4 regions of the Nocardioides sp. YIM 152588 genome follow, and region 4 is predicted to be linked to each of the others. Evidence: predicted binding sites of a transcription regulator. Region 4 holds the regulator's gene; each other region holds the start of a gene.
What was found. The regulator LexA, encoded in region 4, represses DNA repair genes until DNA is damaged. The targets are predictions, from matches to a motif close to TCGAACANNTGTTCGA.
Positions count from the first base shown of each region.

Region 1: a site for LexA is predicted at 2,337-2,352, ahead of ABLM29_RS09500 (HNH endonuclease signature motif containing protein). Genes of this name have one in related genera too.
Region 2: a site for LexA is predicted at 2,811-2,826, ahead of ABLM29_RS07590 (HNH endonuclease signature motif containing protein). Genes of this name have one in related genera too.
Region 3: a site for LexA is predicted at 2,273-2,288, ahead of ruvC (crossover junction endodeoxyribonuclease RuvC). Genes of this name have one in related genera too.

Region 1 is NZ_JBEGDJ010000014.1:51,179-55,671, forward strand. It holds gene ABLM29_RS09490 (pirin family protein) at 1-446, shown strand, start outside; gene ABLM29_RS09495 (GNAT family N-acetyltransferase) at 485-949, shown strand; gene ABLM29_RS09500 (HNH endonuclease signature motif containing protein) at 980-2,212, opposite strand; gene ABLM29_RS09505 (hypothetical protein) at 2,505-3,209, opposite strand; gene ABLM29_RS09510 (hypothetical protein) at 3,313-3,483, shown strand; gene ABLM29_RS09515 (nuclear transport factor 2 family protein) at 3,503-3,916, opposite strand; gene ABLM29_RS09520 (hypothetical protein) at 4,084-4,467, shown strand.
Region 2 is NZ_JBEGDJ010000010.1:76,873-81,365, reverse strand. It holds gene ABLM29_RS07600 (MSMEG_0565 family glycosyltransferase) at 1-826, shown strand, start outside; gene ABLM29_RS07595 (hypothetical protein) at 896-1,471, shown strand; gene ABLM29_RS07590 (HNH endonuclease signature motif containing protein) at 1,490-2,683, opposite strand; gene ABLM29_RS07585 (hypothetical protein) at 2,905-3,567, opposite strand; gene ABLM29_RS07580 (NAD(P)/FAD-dependent oxidoreductase) at 3,730-4,493, opposite strand, start outside.
Region 3 is NZ_JBEGDJ010000013.1:3,091-7,583, reverse strand. It holds gene ruvB (Holliday junction branch migration DNA helicase RuvB) at 1-1,074, opposite strand, end outside; gene ruvA (Holliday junction branch migration protein RuvA) at 1,088-1,696, opposite strand; gene ruvC (crossover junction endodeoxyribonuclease RuvC) at 1,693-2,250, opposite strand; gene ABLM29_RS08795 (YebC/PmpR family DNA-binding transcriptional regulator) at 2,392-3,159, opposite strand; gene pdxT (pyridoxal 5'-phosphate synthase glutaminase subunit PdxT) at 3,209-3,787, opposite strand; gene ABLM29_RS08785 (hypothetical protein) at 3,858-4,409, opposite strand.
Region 4 is NZ_JBEGDJ010000004.1:141,194-145,686, forward strand. It holds gene ABLM29_RS04195 (DUF6318 family protein) at 1-227, shown strand, start outside; gene ABLM29_RS04200 (PKD domain-containing protein) at 224-1,039, shown strand; gene ABLM29_RS04205 (LysM peptidoglycan-binding domain-containing protein) at 1,190-1,567, opposite strand; gene lexA (transcriptional repressor LexA) at 1,981-2,712, shown strand; gene ABLM29_RS04215 (MXAN_6640 family putative metalloprotease) at 2,868-4,493, shown strand, end outside.

The DNA.
Region 1 (4,493 bases), on a different contig from region 4:
GGCTGCTGACGTCTGCCGATGCGGGGGCCCTGGTCCGGGTGATCGCGGGCAGCGTGGCCGGCCACGACGGCCCGGGCGCCACGCATACCCCGATGAGCCTGGTCCACGTCTCGCTGGAGCCGGGCGCGCGGATCGACCTGCCGTGGGAGGTGGAGTTCAACGCGCTCGCCTACGTCCTCGGCGGTCGGGGCACCGTGGGGATCGAGGGCCGCCCGCTCGAGTCGGGCCAGACCGCCGTCTTCGGCCCGGGCGACTTCCTGACGCTGGCGGCCGACGGCGCGCAGGAGTCGCGCTCCCCGCAGCTGGACGTCGTGGTGCTGGGCGGGCGGCCGATCCGCGAGCCGATCGCCTGGGCGGGGCCGTTCGTGATGAACACCAAGTCCGAGGTGCTCGGCGCCTACGAGGACTTCCAGAAGGGGCGGTTCGGGCACATCCCGGCGGGCTGACGCCCGCCGGGTCGCCGTCGTCGGCGGATCATGGGGGCGTGGACACGGTCACGACCCGGAGGGCACGGGCGTCCGACGCCGGACGTCTCGCGGAGATCGCGGCGGCGTCGTACCTGCCGTACGTGGAGCGCCTGGGCGGGACGCGACCGCCCCCGATGGTGGCGGACTACGCGGCGGCCGTCGCCGAGGACCTGGTCTGGGTGGCGGAGGTCGCGGGTGATCGCGCGGGCTTCGTCGTCGTGGTGGACCAGCCGACGACCACGCTCCTGAAGAACGTGGCGGTCCATCCCGACTGGCAGGGGCGGGGGATCGGCCGGCTGCTGATCGCCATCGCGGAGGAGCGCGCGAGGGCGACCGGCCGCGGGGTGGTCGAGCTGTACACGAACGTGGTGATGGTCGAGAACATCCGGCTGTACGCGCGCCTGGGGTACGCCGAGGTCGGCCGGCGGACCGAGCACGGCTTCACCCGCGTCTTCTTCGAGAAGGTCGTGCGTTTGGCATGAGGTGAGCGGCGCCGGCTGTCGCCGGCCGCCTCACCTCCGCCGGTGGTAGCGGTGGTCGCCGTTGGGGAGCCTGGTGGTGTCGTACGTCGGGTCGTGGGCGCGGTGGTGGTGGTACCCACAGAGCAGGACCGCGTTGGCGAGGTCGGTGGGGCCGCCGTGGGACCAGGGGGTGTGGTGGTGGGCGTCGCACCAGGTGGCGGGGACGGTGCAACCCTCGGCGCGGCAGGTGGTGTCGCGCAGGCGGAGGGCCTTGCGTTGGGCGGGGGTGAAGAGTCGTTGGGCTCGGCCGAGGTCGAGGACCTCCGACCTGCCGCCGAGGACCGCGGGGACGATCTTGGCGGTGCAGGCCAAGCGGCGGGCGTGGGCGGCGGTGATCCGGCCGCTGCCGTCGGAGGTGACGCTGTCGAGGAGGCCGGCGGCGCCGAGCCGCTTGCGCAGGTCCTCGATCCCGATGGTGACCATGACGGTGGTGGCGTCGCCGCCGTGGTCGGGCAGCGTGCTCGGGTCGAGGCGGTCGAGCAGGGTGCAGAAGGCGTGGCCGAGGGCGCGGTGTCGAGGCAGCCGCTCCACCTCCGGTGCCTGAGGTGCGAGCGAAGCGAGCCTCGTAACCTCCCCACGCGGCGACGTGAGGGCGTCGAGGTAGGTGGCCAGCCGGGTCGCCGTGGCGTCGGGCAGCGTCATGGTGACCCGGGTGGCGCCGTCGCCGAGCGGCTTCATCCGCACCGACAACGCGGCCTGGGCACGGGTCTCCTCGGCGTGGAGACGGCGGGCCTCCTCGTCCTCGGCGACCTCGGGGGCGACGACGTCGAGCACCCGGCGGCCGAGCACCCGCAGGTGCTGGGGGAGCATCCCGAGTCCGCCGCACTCGGCGGCGTCGCCGGTCCCGAGCGCGACCAGCCGGGCCTCGGCGTCGCGCTGGAGGGTGTCGTCGATGCGGTCGGGGAGGGCGTCGAGGGCATGCACGATGGTCTTGGCCTGGTCCAGCGAGAGCCGTCCGGTGGCCATCGCGGCGCCGACCTCGGGCCAGCGCTGGTCGATCGTTTCCGCCAGCCGACCCTCGGGCCGGAGCCGGGCGACCTCCACGTTCGCGCGGTGGGCCAGCCATGCGGCCACGTCCCGCGCCCCGTGCGTGTCGGCGACGTCCCCGGATGCGGCCATCGCACGCAGCCGCAGCTCGGCGACCTGCGTCTCCAGGGCCACCAGTTCGGTGAGCAGGTCTGCCTTCTCGGCGGTGCTGAGGTAGGCGGCCCGTGCGTCGGCCACCGACACCAGCGCGTCCCGGCAAGCGGCCACCGCACGCGTGATGCGGTGCGGGACAGGACCGGGGAGCAGGGTCATCGTGCGGCCTTCGGGAGCGGTGGCGGCTTGTCCTGATTCTACGCGACAACCGAACTGGCGTTCGATAGTCAGGTTGGGGTAGATCTCATCCACAGGCCCGAGGCGTTGGGTGCGGCATACCGCCGCCAGCGACGCACTCGCATGCCGACCAGAGGTCGTGCACTTCGGCTCATCCAGATTGACGCAATCTCGGGGCTGCCGCGTGACGGGACGGTTCCTAGGCGGCGCCGTCCTTCCTGGCCATCAGAACCAGCCGCACCCCGGTCACCAGGAGCCATACGAGCCACGCGGCGTAGCCGAGCATCCCCACGAACAGGATCGGCGAGCCGTCAGCGATCGCGAGGTTGGCCACCCCGGCGGCGATCAGCAGGCCTCCGCCGGCCAGGCCGAGCACACGCTGCCACGGCGCCGCCAGCTGACTCGCATGCGCCGCCAGCGCAGTGCCGATGAAGGTGGTGCCGAGCGCCGGCAGCGCGAGCGCGAACGCTCCTGCATGCAACTGCCAGACGAGCTCGAACAGCGGGCTCGGCTCGGTGGGCTCGCCGGCGGACAACACGACTCCGTTCCACAGAACGGCGTAGAGCGCGAAGACCGCCGCGAGAGTCGCGCCCGCGGCCACCGCGAGGCGCGACCAGTCGGCGCCCACGCCCCCGCGACGTCCGACCAGTCCGTGGAGACCGGTCACGAACACGAGCAGCAGCGGCAGGTTCAGCGCCTCTGAGCCGACCGCGATCGCGACCGCGCCTCTGTTCTCCGCGTGGAAGGCGAGCACCTTCTCGATCGGGTCGCCGAAGCCGGGCGCTCCGGCCCAGACCAGCACCGCATTCTGGATGACCAGCGACGCTACCAACGCGATCGCCGCCGCACCCACGACCCGCTCCCCGAACACAGGGCTCGGCGCCGTCACCGGAATCTTGTTCACGGCCACAGCGTGCGCATGTGGAGCCGCGATCAACATCGGGGATCATCCCGATCTACGCCCTGACCTGCCGTGGCGCCGCTAGAACCTGACGCGGGATACGCACATGGTGGTCGAGGCGCTGATCGGGCGAGACGCCGACGCAGACCTGCTCGACAGCCTCGCCGGCGAGATGGCAGCCCCTCATCCGATCGAGGCACCGCTCCGCACGTGCGACGCCACGTTCCGGAGCGACAGCCACCGCGCCGAGGTGCGGCTCTTCCCACGCTCCCCGTAGCGGCGCTCAGCGCCCGCGCTCACTCCTCGGCGGGAGGAGGCCGGTACGACTGTTCGACGGCGGCCTCGATGTCGCTGCCGGAGCGCTCGACCGCATCGACGAAGAGTCTGGCCTTCGCGATCCGGTCGTCGCGGATGGTGGCAATGATCACCCCGCGCATCTCGAAGACCGCCCCGTCGACATGGTGTCCCCACCAGTGGACCTCGCCCCACTCGACGTCCCCATCCCGGCACGACGCGACGAGCTCGCTCCGGAAGTCGGGCACACCGGCGAAGACCGACGTCCAGTTCTCGCGCACCTGCTCCCGGCCGGTGAACGCCCTGCCCGGATGCACGGGCTGTTCACTTCGGTAGCCCTCGGTGAAGTAGCTCGCGAACGACACCGCGTCGTGATCGTTCTGCGCCCTGGTCAGGCGCTCAAGCACGGAGCTCACGCTCTCGACGCTACGACAGCGCCACCCCGTTCGCGAGCGGTCCCCGCCAGCCAGTCTGCGCGTCGCCCGCCGCGAGCGAACGCACTCGGCGCGGCACGAACGGACGTGCTGTGCGGGTCGGGCTAGCCTCGGACCGAGGCCCGCGACTCGACCGCCAGGAGGCGCGCGTGGAAGACCAGTCCGTCACCCGTCTGATCGGGGTGTACAACGCGGACGGCGGCCTGCTCGGCGAGGTGGCGTACGTCTGGGCTCGGGCGCGCGGAACTCGGCACTGCGCGCTGTGCGACATCACCCACGGGCGCGTGCGTCGCAGGCCCGAGTGGGACCGGATGGTTGCCGACCTGCGGATACCGGTGGACCTGCTGCACCTGAACGAGATACCGCCCGACGTGCGCCAGGCGGTTGTCGCCTGCGGTGCCCCGGTGGTCCTGGCCCAGACCGCCGCCGGCCTGGTGCCGCTGGTGGACAGTGCGGAACTCGACGCGCTGGACGGCTCCGTCGCCCGGCTCGGCGACCTGCTCCGCGCTCGGCTTCCCACGGCCAGCGCATGACCGCCGGACGCCCTCATGCGGCACCT
Region 2 (4,493 bases), on a different contig from region 4:
GTACGACGTCGTGCACGCGCAGGACTGCATCAGCGCCAACGCGGCGCTGCGCACCGAGGGCCCGCTGCTGCGCACCGTGCACCACCTGGACGCGTTCCGCACCCCGGAGCTGGTGGCCTGCCACGAGCGCGCCGTGCGGGAGCCGGCCCGGCTGGTCTGCGTCTCGGAGGCCGTGGCCGCGGAGGTGCGGATCGGCTACGGGCGGGTCGCCGAGGTGATCCCCAACGGCGTCGCCGCCGACCGGTTCGCCGCCGCGGCCGGGGACCTGGCCGGCCGGGCCGAGTGGCGTGAGCGGCTCGGCCGGTACGTGCTCGCCGTCGGCGGCATCGAGCCCCGCAAGGGCAGCATGGACCTGCTGGAGGCGTTCGCCCTGCTGCGTGTCGAGTCGCCGGGGCTGAGGCTGGTCTTCGCCGGTGGGGAGACGCTCTTCGACTACCGCGAGTACCGGGCCCGGTTCGAGGAGCGGGCCGAGGCGCTCGGCATCGAGCCGGAGGTGCTCGGCCCGGTCGAGGACGACAGGCTGCCGGCGCTGGTCGCCGAGGCCGCGGCCCTGCCGTTCCTCTCGACCAAGGAGGGCTTCGGGCTGGCCGCGCTGGAGGCGCTGGCCGCCGGCGTACCGGTGGTGGCGCGCGACCTGCCGGTCCTGCGCGAGGTGCTCGGCGACGCCGTCGGCTACGGCACCGACCCTGCCTCCTTCGCGGCCGCGTTGTCGGTCGCCCTGCGGCGGCCGCCCGACCCGGAGGCGGGCCGGCTCCTGGCCGCCGGCTACACCTGGGCCGCCGCGGCCGAGGCGCACCGGGAGCTGTACGGCGACATCGCCCGATGAGCCTGTCCGTCGCGGGTGATCCGACCGAAACGACGGTGGCTGGACCGGTCGCTCCCTAGGGTCGCCCGTGTGACCACGTGGATCGAGCCCGGCGAGGGCATCCCCTTGACTGGTACCGAGACGTTCAGGGGTCTGGATGCGACCGTCGTGGAGTTCTGGGGGTACGCCATGCGCGACCTACGGACCAATACGACGCGCGGCCTGCTAGCGGAGTGGCTTGTGGCGCGCGCTGTGGGGGCTACGGAGGTGCAGCCCGAGTGGAAGGAGTTCGACGTCCGGTCGCCCGATGGCATCAGGATCGAGGTGAAGTCGAGCGCCTATCTCCAGTCCTGGGGTCAGGCTCGGCACTCGACCATCCGGTTCGGTGGGCTGAAGGCGCGCGCCTGGGACCCACTCACCGGCGAGGGTGAGCCTTCCTTCAACGCAGACGTCTACGTGTTCTGCGTGCAGACGGCCCAGGTGCACGCGTCCTACGACCCGCTGGACGTCCGCCAGTGGGACTTCTATGTTCTCCCGGTCGACGTTGTCCAGCGGATCGACCAGCGGTCGCTCGGCCTGCGAGCGGTACAGGCCTACGCGGAGGCTGTTCCGTACGAGGGGCTGGCGGATGCCGTCCGTGCTGTCTCCGTTCCTGGCGTCGCCTGAGCGGGCGGTGGCTTCGGCTCACCGCCGTCGGTGGTAGCGGTGGTCGCCGTTGGGCAGCCGGTCGGCCTCGAACGCCGTGTCGTGGGCCCGGTGGTGGTGGAACCCACACAGCAGGACGGCGTTGGCCAGGTCCGTGCCGCCGCCGCGTGACCACGCGGTCTCGTGGTGGGCGTCGCACCAGGTCGCCGGGACCGTGCACCCTTCCGCGCGGCAGGTGGTGTCACGCAGCCTCAGCGCCTTGCGCTGGGCTGCGTTGAAGAGCCGTTGCCCGCGCCCGAGGTCGAGGACCTCCGACGTGCCGCCGAGGACCGCGGGGACGATCTTGGCGGTGCACGCCAGGCGGCGGGCGTGGGCAGCGGTGATCCGACCGATCCCGTCCGCGGTCACGCTGTCGAGGAGGCCGGCGGCACCGAGGCGCTTCTGCAGGTCCTCCAGGCCGACGGTGACCATGACCGTGGTGGCGTCGCCGCCGTGCTCGGGCAGAGTAGCGGGGTCGAGGCGGTCGAGCAGCGCGCAGAACCCGTGCCCGAGCACCCGGTGCCGGGGCAGCCGGTCCACCTCCGGCGCGGTGGTCCGGGGCGACGTGAGGGCGTCAAGGTAGGTGGCCAGCCGGGTGGCGGTCGCGTCGGGGAGGGTCATGGTGACCCGGGTGGCGCCGTCGCCGAGCGGCCTCATCCGCACCGACAAGGCGGCCTGGGCGTGGGTCTCCTCGGCGTGGAGGCGGCGGGCTTCCTCGTCCTCGGCGACCTCGGGGGCGACCACGTCCAGCACCCGCCGGCCCAGGACGCGCAGGTGCTGGGGCAGCATCCCGAGCCCGCCGCACTCGGCGGCCTCGCCGGTCCCGAGTGCGACCAGCCGCGCCTCGGCATCGGCCCGCACCTCGTCCCCGACCCTCCCGGGCAGAGCGTCGAGGGCATGCACGATGGTTTTGGCCTGGTCCAGTGACAGGCGTCCGGTGGCCATCGCGGCCCCGACGTGTGGCCAGCGCTGGTCGATTGCCTCGGCCAGCCGGCCCTCGGGGCGCAGCCGGGCGATCTCCACGTTGGCGCGGTGCGCGAGCCACCCGGCCACGTCGCGGGCCCCGTGCGCGTCCGCGACGTCGCCGGCGATCGTCCGCAGCCGGAGCTCGGCGACCTGGGCCTCCAGTGCGACCAGCTCGGTGAGCAGGTCCTCCTTCTCCCGGGTGCCCAGGTAGTTGGCCTGCGCGCCCACCACCGCCCCCAGTGCTTCGCGTGCCTCGGCTACGGCACGCGTGAGGCGGTGCGTGGTGGGACCGGGAAGGAGGGTCATCGTGCGGCCTTCGGGAGCGGTGGCGGCGTACCTCGATTGTACGCGGGAAACGAACTGGAGTTCGATCGTCAGAATCGATGAAACAGCAGGTCACAGGCGTGTGGTGCGTTGCGCGGCGGACAGGCCGACCCACGGAGTCGGCCTCACCTGCGCTCGGCGAGCCGCTTGATCTCCAGCATCATCCGGCGGCTCATCACGAAGGAGATCGGCTCGATCGGGAAGCGCCCGAAGGCGAGGCGGCTCCGCCAGTCCGGCCCGTAGTCGTAGCGCCCCCGGGTGAGCAGTCGGCTCCCGCCGCCGGGGGCCGGGGTGATCACGAACTGCCAGGTGGACCTCCCCCAGCTCCGCCCGTCGCCGACCTCGGCCGGCGACCCGACGAGCACGAGGGCATACGGAGGGTCCGCGACCGCCACCCGCAGCGCCGGCGTCGAGGGGTGCAGGCGGATCTCGTCGCCGACGGCGGGGTGCTGGTGCTCGGGCAGGACCTCCGCGGTGTTCTCGATCCGGCAGCCGACCAGGTTCTCCAGCGCCTCGTAGGTGTAGAAGCCGCCCCGACCCTGGCCGACCTGGGCGACCCACGGCCACACCGACTCCGGCGGGGCATCGACGCCCACGCCGAGCGTGTAGGACCAGCGCGGATCGGGCACCTGGTCGTCGCCCGCCAGCGCGTCGGTCGCCTCGGTGCCGGCCGTGCCCCAGCGCCGGCGCCGACGGCCGATGACCGGCGTCGCGACCAGGTGCCACGCGATCAGCGCGGCGCCCTCGAGAGCGGCCGGGACTCCGGTGCCCGGCGGGTCAGCGGCCATGGCGTCCTCCTCGGGGTGCCCGGGCTCATCCTGCCGCCGCTGCGTCGCCCTCGGCAGGGTCGTGTGGCCCAGGCATCGGGATTCCGATGTCACAGGCACACGACCCGGGCCCGACCCGCCGGGCCCGACCCGGGACCCTCCCGTCCGCTCCGACGAACCCCGTCAGGCCAGGCCCTTCAACATCAGGTTCCAGTACATCGCCGGCAGGCCTGTCCGCTTGAGCCACCACATGTCCCGCCGCTCCTTGGTGGTGTCGATCAGCGGGAAGCTGGGGTGGGGCTCCATCGTGTAGTCGAACTCGGCCAGCAGCACCTTGTTGCGCGAGGTGGTCAGGGGGCAGGAGGCGTAGCCGTCGTACCGGGCCTCCAGCGGGCGACCTGCGCGGTGCGCGAGGAGGTTCTCCACCAGCACCGGCGCCTGGTGGCGCACGGCCGCCCCGGTCTTGGAGTTGGGCGTCGAGCCGGCGTCGCCGAGCGAGAACACGTCGGGGTAGCGGGTGTGCTGGAGCGTGTACTGGTCGACCTCGACGTACCCGCCGGGGTTGTCGGCCGCCGCCAGCGGACCCGCCTTGATCCAGTCCGGCGCGGACTGGGGCGGTACGACGTGCAGCAGGTCGTAGTCGATGGTCTCCTTGGTCCCCGCGGCATTGTCGGCCACGACGACGCCGCGGCCGTCGGCGTCGATCTCGACCGCCTCGCTGTTGAAGCGCACCTCGATCCCGTAGTGGGCGGCGACGCGCTCGAGCTCCTTCGCGAAGACCGGGACGCCGAACATCCCCGGCGTCGGCAGCACGAGCACCTTCCGGATCCGGTCGTTCACGCCCTGCTGGCGCCAGTAGTCCGAGGCCAGGTAGGCGATCTTCTGCGGGGCACCCGCGCACTTGATCGGGGCCGAGGGCATGGTGAAGACCGCGGTTCCGGAGGTCA
Region 3 (4,493 bases), on a different contig from region 4:
GTCCGCGTCGCCCCGGTCGCGGCCGAGGTAGGAGTCGGCGGGCGGGGCCATGCCCAGGTGGCGCCAGGCGGCGTCCGTGGCGATGCGACCCCGTGGCGTCCGCGCCAGGAAGCCGTTGCGCACCAGGAACGGCTCGGCCACCTCCTCGACCGTCTCCCGCTCCTCGCCGACCGCGACGGCCAGCGTCGAGACGCCGACCGGGCCACCGCCGAAGCGGCGGCAGAGCACGTCGAGCACCCCGCGGTCGAGTCGGTCCAGTCCGAGCTCGTCCACCTCGTAGAGGTCGAGCGCGTTGCGCGCGACCGGGGCGGTGACGACGCCGTCGGCGCGGACCTGAGCGAAGTCGCGAACCCGGCGAAGGAGCCGGTTCGCGATCCGTGGCGTGCCGCGCGAGCGGGAGGCGATCTCGGCGGAGCCCTCGGTGGTGAGCTCCACACCGAGGAGCCCGGCCGAGCGGTGCACGATGCGGTCCAGCTCGTGCGGCTCGTAGAACTCGAGGTGCGCGGTGAACCCGAACCGGTCGCGCAGCGGGCCGGGCAGCAGGCCGGCCCGGGTGGTGGCGCCGACCAGGGTGAACGGCGGCAGCTCGATCGGGATCGCCGTGGCGCCCGGCCCCTTGCCGATGACGACGTCGACCCGGAAGTCCTCCATCGCCAGGTAGAGCATCTCCTCGGCGGGCCGGGACATCCGGTGGATCTCGTCGACGAAGAGCACCTCGCCCTCGTTGAGGCCGGAGAGGATCGCTGCCAGGTCGCCGGCGTGCGTGATCGCGGGGCCGCTGGTCAGGCGCAGGGCGGTCCCCATCTCGGCGGCGATGATCATCGCCAGGGTCGTCTTGCCCAACCCGGGCGGCCCCGAGAGCAGCACGTGGTCGGGCGCGCGGCCGCGTTGGCGGGCGGCCTCGAGCACCAGGCCGAGCTGGTCGCGCACGCGGGCCTGGCCGACGACCTCGTCGAGGTTGCGGGGGCGCAGCGCCGCCTCCACGGCGCGCTCGTCGCCGTCCGCCTCTGCCGTGGTCAGCGACCGCAGGTGCGTCTCCTCCGCCACCTCGAGCTCGTCCTCGTGGAAGGGCATCGAAACTCCGTCCTCAGGCCTTCGACAGGGTGCGGAGCGCGGAGCGCAGCAGCACGCTCACGTTGACCGAGCCGTTCATCGCCTCGGCGTCCGGGGCGATCGCGTCGACCGCCTTCTCGGCGTCCTTGGTCGAGTAGCCCAGGCCGACCAGCGCCTGGGTCACCTGGTCCCGCCAGGGCGCCGCGCCGGTGGTCCGCGGCGCCTCGACCCGACCACCCGTCGGCGCGCCGATGCGGTCCTTGAGCTCGAGGATGATCCGCTGCGCGCCCTTCTGCCCGATGCCGGGGACCTTGGTCAGCGTCTTGACGTCGTCACCGGCGATCGCGGTCCGGATGCCGTCGGGCGAGAGCACGGCGACGATGGCCTGGGCCAGCTTGGGGCCGACGCCCGACGCGGTCTGCACCAGCTCGAAGACGGCCTTCTCGTCGGCGTCGGCGAAGCCGTAGAGCGTCATCGAGTCCTCGCGGACGACCATGCTCGTCGGCAGCGTCGCCTCCTGCCCGTCGCGGAGCGTGGCGAGGGTGGCCGGGGTGCACATCAGCTCGTAGCCGACGCCGGACACGTCGAGGACGACGCTGGAGAGGGTGACGGCGGCGACGCGGCCGCGGACGAAGGCGATCATCGGGGGCTCCGAACTGTGCGTGCGGTCAGACGGTTGGCGGTCCTGGGGGCGGCCGCGACGGCCGCGTCGATCCGGGCCTGGGCTCCCCCGCGCCACAGGTGGGTGATGGCCAGCGCGAGCGCGTCGGCGGCGTCGGCCGGCTTCGGCGGGGCGTCGAGTCGCAGGATCCGGGTCACCATGGCGCCGACCTGCGCCTTGTCCGCGCGGCCGTTGCCGGAGACCGCGGCCTTGACCTCGCTCGGGGTGTGCAGCGCGACCGGGAGCCCGCGCCGGGCGGCGCAGACCATCGCGATGCCGGCCGCCTGCGCCGTGCCCATGATCGTGGAGACGTCGGACCGGGCGAAGATCCGCTCGATCGCGACGGCGTCCGGCTCGTGCTCGTCGAGCCGGGCGTCGATCCCCGCCTCGATGGTCACCAGCCGCTCCGGCACCGAGAGGTGGGCCGAGGTGCGCACCACTCCGACGTCGAGCATCCGCAGCGGGCGACCGAGCGCCCCCTCCACGACACCGATGCCGCAGCGGGTCAGCCCCGGGTCGATCCCGAGAACGCGCATGCCCGGCCTCCTAGTCGCCAGATCGAACAGGTGTTCGCAGGCTACCCGGCGGCCGGGGCGCTTCGGGGCCGGACACGCCCGGTGGTGGTGGTTTCGAGGCTCGCTTCGCTCGCACCTCAACCACCGGGCGGCCGGCGTACCTCAGGCGTCGATGGCCTCGAGCACGTCGTCGGAGATGTCGGCGTTGGAGAAGACGTTCTGCACGTCGTCGAGGTCGTCGACGGCGTCCACGAGCTTGAACACCTTCGCCGCGGCGTCGGGCTCGGCGACCGGGATGTCCATGGTCGCGACGAACTGGACCTCGGCGGAGTCGTACTCGATGCCGGCGTCCTGGAGCGCCGTGCGGACCGCGACCACGTCGGTGGCCTCGGACTGGACCTCGAAGGCCTCGCCGAGGTCGTTGACCTCCTCGGCGCCGGCGTCGAGGGTCGCCTCCAGCACGTCGTCCTCCGACACGTCCGTGCCCTCGTGGGACTTGGGCACCACGACGACGCCCTTGCGGACGAAGAGGCGGGAGACGGAGCCGGGGTCGGCCATGGTGCCGCCGTTGCGGGTGACCGCGGTGCGGACCTCCATCGCGGCGCGGTTGCGGTTGTCGGTGAGGCACTCGACGAGGAGCGCGACGCCCTGGGGGCCGTAGACCTCGTACATGATCGTCTCGTAGTCGACGCCGCCGCCCTCGAGGCCGCCGCCGCGCTTGACCGCGGAGTCGATGTTCTTGTTGGGCACCGACTGCTTCTTGGCCTTCTGGATGGCGTCGTAGAGCGTCGGGTTGCCGGCGGGGTCGGGACCACCCATCTTGGCGGCGATCTCGATGTTCTTGATCAGCTTCGCGAAGAGCTTGCCCCGCTTGGCGTCGATCGCAGCCTTCTTGTGCTTCGTGGTCGCCCACTTGGAGTGGCCAGACATGCGTCCCTACTTCCCGCTCGACAACAGCGCTGTTTCAGCGGCGTCGAGTCTATCGCTGGACCAGATCCAGCAGCAGGCGGTGCACCCGGTCCTCGCCGTTGACCTCCGGGTGGAACGACGTGGCCAGCAGGTTCCCCTGCCGTACGGCGACGGGGTGGTCGTGCGCCGTGGCCAGCACCTCGACGCCGGGGCCGACCTCCTCCACCCACGGCGCCCGGATGAACACGGCGTGCACCGGGTCGTCGAGGCCGGCGAGGTCGAGGTCGGTCTCGAACGAGTCCACCTGGCGTCCGAACGCGTTGCGGCGGACGGTGGCGTCGAGGCCGCCGATCGTCTCCTGGCCGGCCGCCCCGTCGCGCACCCGGTCGGCGAGCAGGATCATCCCGGCACAGGTGCCCAGCACCGGCATGCCGGCCCCGATCCGATGCCGGATCGGCTCGAGCAGCTCGAAGGTCCGGGCCAGCTTGGCCATGGTCGTCGACTCTCCCCCGGGCAGCACGAGCGCATCGCACTCGTCGAGCTCGGACGCGCGGCGGACGCCCCTGGCACGCACGCCCAGCCCCTCGAGCACCCGCAGGTGCTCACGGACATCACCCTGGAGCGCGAAGACGCCGACGGTTCCGGTCACAGCCGGACGCTAGTCGACGGGTGCTCGGACCCACCCACCAGGCCCGACCCGTGACCCTCGCCCGCAGCGGTCAGTCCATGCTCGGCGGGACGTGCCAGGGCTCCCAGACGTTGGGGTCCCAGTACTGGTACCCGCCGACCATGGAGCACTGGGAGTAGCCGAGGTTCCGGTACATGAAGATCCCCTGCGGCCACAGCTGCCACCACCCGGCGACGCGCGTCGACGCACCGGCCGTCCCGTAGCCCTTGAGGGCGCGGACGGAGATGCCGGCGCCGGTCCATCCCCCGGGTCCCGGCCCGTAGTACTTCGAGTCAGCCGGCACCGAGAAGCTCATCTCGCCGGCGCTCGGGGCGACGTCGAAGGTGTAGGGCGTCGTGTCGATGCCCGGCCAGACGTACACCCGGTACCCGTCGACCAGCCCCGCGTTGGTCGCGGGCGCGCGCCACCGGATGGACGAGTTGGCGTAGAAGCCGTCCACGCAGCGGATCGAGGTCGGCGGCCACAGGCTCGGGCCGGGTTCGGACCGCACCGAGCTCGTTCCGTTCGTCATGACCGCGCCGATCCACGCGGCCAGGGTCCGCTCCCTGACCAGCAGGCCGAGCGCCACCGCCAAGGTGGCCACCGCCACGCACCGCGACCACGCCGACATCGCGGCACAGCGCGCCTCCGACGAGCGCTCCGTTGCACCCACCGCACACTCCCCCCA
Region 4 (4,493 bases):
GCGGACACATCAACGGCGGCAAGCACACCGTTCTGACGGCCTCAGCCACACCAAGCCCGAGCGGGAGCGGCAGGTGGGTGGTAGCGAGCGAGATCCACGCCACCGCGACACGGGTCGCCGGCGCACCAGGTCGGAACGGTCGGTACGACAAGGCCGACATGGCCGTCACCCAGATCCTGGAACATACGGGCACGTCCTGGCGTGTCCATTCCTGGAGCAATCGATGAGTAGGACACTGGCGCGATTGGGCTTGGTCGCCGCCACGGGAAGTCTCTCGCTCGTCATTGCCACCGCGCCCGCGACCGCCGACGTCGACGGTGGGACCGACAACAGTGGAATCACCATCGGCGCCAGTGAAGAGATACCGGACGATTCCGCACCGCCGGAATCCGACAATACAACCGGCGCGACAGCGCCGATCTACCACGAGTACAACGCGTGCGCCCTCGAGAGCGCGGCGCTCTGCTACGAACCCGCCGTATGCCCGGATGGACAGAACGAGGTCGCGTTCTGGTACACCGATCCCGAGACGGGGAACATCCTGTCCGAGGGGACCTACTGCCCCGGCGAGGACGAGGCCGCCGAGCCAGCCACCATCACCCTCGGCATGGTCCTCGAAGCCTTCCGCCGCATCCCGCTCCACGCCGCCGAGCTCGCGATCGAACCACCCGACGGCCGGACCCTGGTCAACTTCGAGACCAACTTCTACTCCCCCGCCGCACCCCTGGAGCGCACCGTCGTCATCCTCGGCCAACGCGTGGACCTGCACATCACCATCGCCACGTACCACTGGGACTTCGGTGACGGCACCACCCGCGACACCACCACCGCCGGCGCCCCCTACCCCGCGCTCGCCCTGACCCACAACTACCGGCACACCGGCCGGTACCACCCCCGCCTCGACGCCACCTACACCGCCGACTACCGCGTCAACGGCGGCCCCTGGCAACCCGTCGACGGCACCGTCACCATCTCCGGTGCCCCCACCACACTCACCGCCGTCGAAGCCCACCCCACCCTCGTCGGCTACGGCGACTGACAGCGCCGGCGGGGCCGCCATACGGAAATGGCGCGAGGGGCGGGATCTCTGCAGAGATCCCGCCCCTCGTCTTCCCCTGGGCCTGAGGGGCCCCGTCCGCCGGGGTCGAGGCGACGGACGTGTCGGTGGGCGCGCCGTGCGGCGCGCGGGTCAGGCGGTCGGAACCCGGAGGTCCTGGCCGGCGTAGACCGAGCTGGTGTCCAGCGAGTTGAGCTCCTGGATCCGGCGGATCATCGCCCGCACGTCGGACGTACCGGTCTCCGCGGCGGCGTCGCTCGCGATGTCCCACAGGGTGTCGCCCGGAACCACCGTCACCACCTCGACCGGCGCGGCGCCCTTCTCCTCGGACGCCAGCGAGCCGGAGGCCAGCAGGATGCCGAGGCCGAAGGCCACCAGCAGTCCGAGCACGAACACCACGACGCGGCCGCGCCGGGTCAGGCGCACGCCGGATCGGTCAGCCTTGCCGCGGGAGCGGGCGACCGTGCGGGCGGGACGGGCGGTGCTGATGCTGCTGACGGTGGTGCTCATCGTGACCTCCGGGGGAAGTGGCTCCGTCGTTCGGAGCCTCGGGGCTGTCGGGTGCGAATCAGACTCTGCTCGGACCCTCCGACAGATCCGTTGCGTCTCTGCCGGCGGTCCGTCGATCATCTGTTCGATCGAACACGTGTACGAGGTTAGAGCAGGTGTTCGAACAGGTCAAGGACCTGTTCGAATGCGTGTTCGATTGTTCGAGTACGCCAGGGACCCCCGAAACGCGACACGCGACTTCGAACACGTGTTTGATCGACGGCGCCGCTCGCGCTACCGTCAGGGAACCAGCACGACTTGGCACGACTTGGCACGACTTCGCACGACATGGCACGACACGGAGCAGGACGCCCACGACGTACGGCACCGCGCAGCACTGCCAGCGCAGGCCAGCAGGTTCCGAGGAGGACCCGATGACCGACAAGAGAACGGGCGGCAGGGGCGCGGTCCGCGAGTTCCCGGACGGCCCACCCGACGCCACCGGCCTCACCCCACGGCAGCAGCGGATCCTCGCCACCATCAAGGACTCCATCGAGCAGCGCGGCTACCCGCCGAGCATGCGCGAGATCGGCTCGTCGGTGGGCCTGACCAGCACCTCCAGCGTCGCCCACCAGCTGCGCGTGCTGGAGGAGAAGGGCTACCTCAAGCGCGACCCCAACCGCCCCCGCGCGATCGAGGTCTTCCTCCCGGAGGTGATGGCCGCGCGCCGCTCCATCTCCAGCACCGAGGGGAGCCCGGTGGACGAGACCGGGATCGGCGACGTCGCCCCGACCGCGACGAACGTGCCCGTGGTCGGCCGCATCGCGGCCGGCGGCCCGATCCTCGCCGAGGAGCGGGTCGAGGACGTCTTCCCGCTCCCCCGTCAGCTCGTCGGCGACGGCCAGCTGTTCCTGCTCGAGGTCAGCGGTGAGTCGATGATCGAGGCCGCGATCTGCAACGGCGACTACGTCGTCATCCGGCAGCAGAGCACCGCCGAGAACGGCGAGATCGTCGCCGCCATGATCGACGGCGAGGCCACGGTCAAGACGTTCCAGCGCAAGGACGGCAAGGTCTGGCTGCTGCCGCACAACCCCGCGTTCGAGCCGATCGACGGCACCGACGCGACGATCCTCGGCAAGGTCACCGCGGTCCTCCGACGCGTCTGACCCCTCGGCCCCACAGCACGCCCGGACGGCACCGCCCTCCCCACGACACCCCGAGAACCGGGGCGGGGATGGCGGTGCCGTTGCTCGTCACCCGGGGTCGAGGCATAGGGTCGAGCCCGTCCATCCGCTCCCCCCTTCGAAATGCGAGCACCCGCGTGCGCCTCCGACGAACCGCCCTCGGCGGACTGATCCTCGCCCTCAGCGGGACCCTGGCCTTCGCCCCGGTCGGCCCCGCAGCGACGGCGGATCCCACCGCACCGGTCGCGCCGACCCTGCCCGAGCAGGCCGCGGAGCAGGCGCAGGAGCACGCCCTGGAGGCGCTCGAGACCGTGCAGGAGATCCTGGACGGCGACGGCGAGGGGCCCGAGGACGAGCCGGCCGAGCTCACGATCGCGCTGCACGACCTGGCCGCCCAGGCCGCCGCGCTGCCGGCCGCCGAACGCGAGCAGGCGCAACGCCTGCTCGCCCGGCCCACCGACACCACCGGGCCCGCGACGTGCGACCACGAGTACGCCTGCTACGACGCCTCCGCCACGCAGTACTACGAGTGCAGCGACCAGGTCTGCGTGCACTGGGTCACCACCACGGCGGACAGGGTGCCGGCCGAGGACGACGGCCCGGGCGGCAACTTCTCGGGCGAGGTCAACGGCATCCCCGACTACGTCGACACGGTGCTGCGCGAGATGGACCACGTGGCGGGCGCCTACACCGGCGCCGGCTACCGGCCGGTGCTCAGCGACGACGGGCGCGGCGCGGACGGCATGACCGCCACCGAGGCCGACCTGCCCGACATCTACCTCGCTCAGCTGGTGTCCGCCACCCTGGCGCTGTACGGCTACTGCACCACCGACGACCCCGACGTGATCGACGGCGACCCCTACGGCGACCTGCACCTGCGCACGTGGGCCTACTGCGTCCTCGACAACAACTACACCGACGCCATCTTCAACCGTCGTACGCCGCTGGAGAACCTCCAGGTGACCGCCGCCCACGAGTACTTCCACGCGGTCCAGTACGGCTACGACGTCGACGAGGACTCCTGGATCCTGGAGGCGACCGCCACCTGGGCCGAGGACCAGCTCTACGACGACGTCAACGACAACATCGCCTACCTGCCGTACGGGCCGATCCGGCACCCCCAGACCCCGCTGGACACCTTCAACGGCTCCTACGCGTACGGGGCCTGGATCTTCTTCCAGTACCTCACGGACCGGTTCCCCGCCCAGCACGGAGGCATGCCCGTCCTGCTCCGCGAGCTCTGGGAGTCCATGGCGCACAGCGGTGCCGGCGCGAAGTCGCGCTACTCGGTCCAGGCGATCCGCAAGGCCCTGGAGGCCCGCGGCACCGACATGACCGAGGTGTTCACCGACTTCGTGGTCGCCAACCGGCGCGCCCGCGCCAGCTACAGCGACGAGGGGGCGCAGAAGTACTACCCGGTGGCACCGCTGTACAAGCGCATCAAGCCGACCGCGGCCCACCCGAAGAGCGCGACCACCTTCAAGCTCAACCACCTCGCCGCCCGGACCCTGCGGTTCAAGCCCGCCTCGAAGGGACAGCGCCGGCTCAAGCTCGTCGTCAAGGGCAACCCGCCCGCGATCGGCGGCTCCGCGGCGGTCGTCATCAAGCGCGCGGGCAAGTCTCCCCAGCGGGTGCGGCTGACCCTCAACTCCGAGGGCCGCCGGGTGAAGCGGCTCCCCTTCACCAAGGGCGAGGTGAAGTGGATCGAGGTCAGCATGGTGAACGCCAGCACCCGCTACTGGTGCGACCTCGGGCGCGGCTGG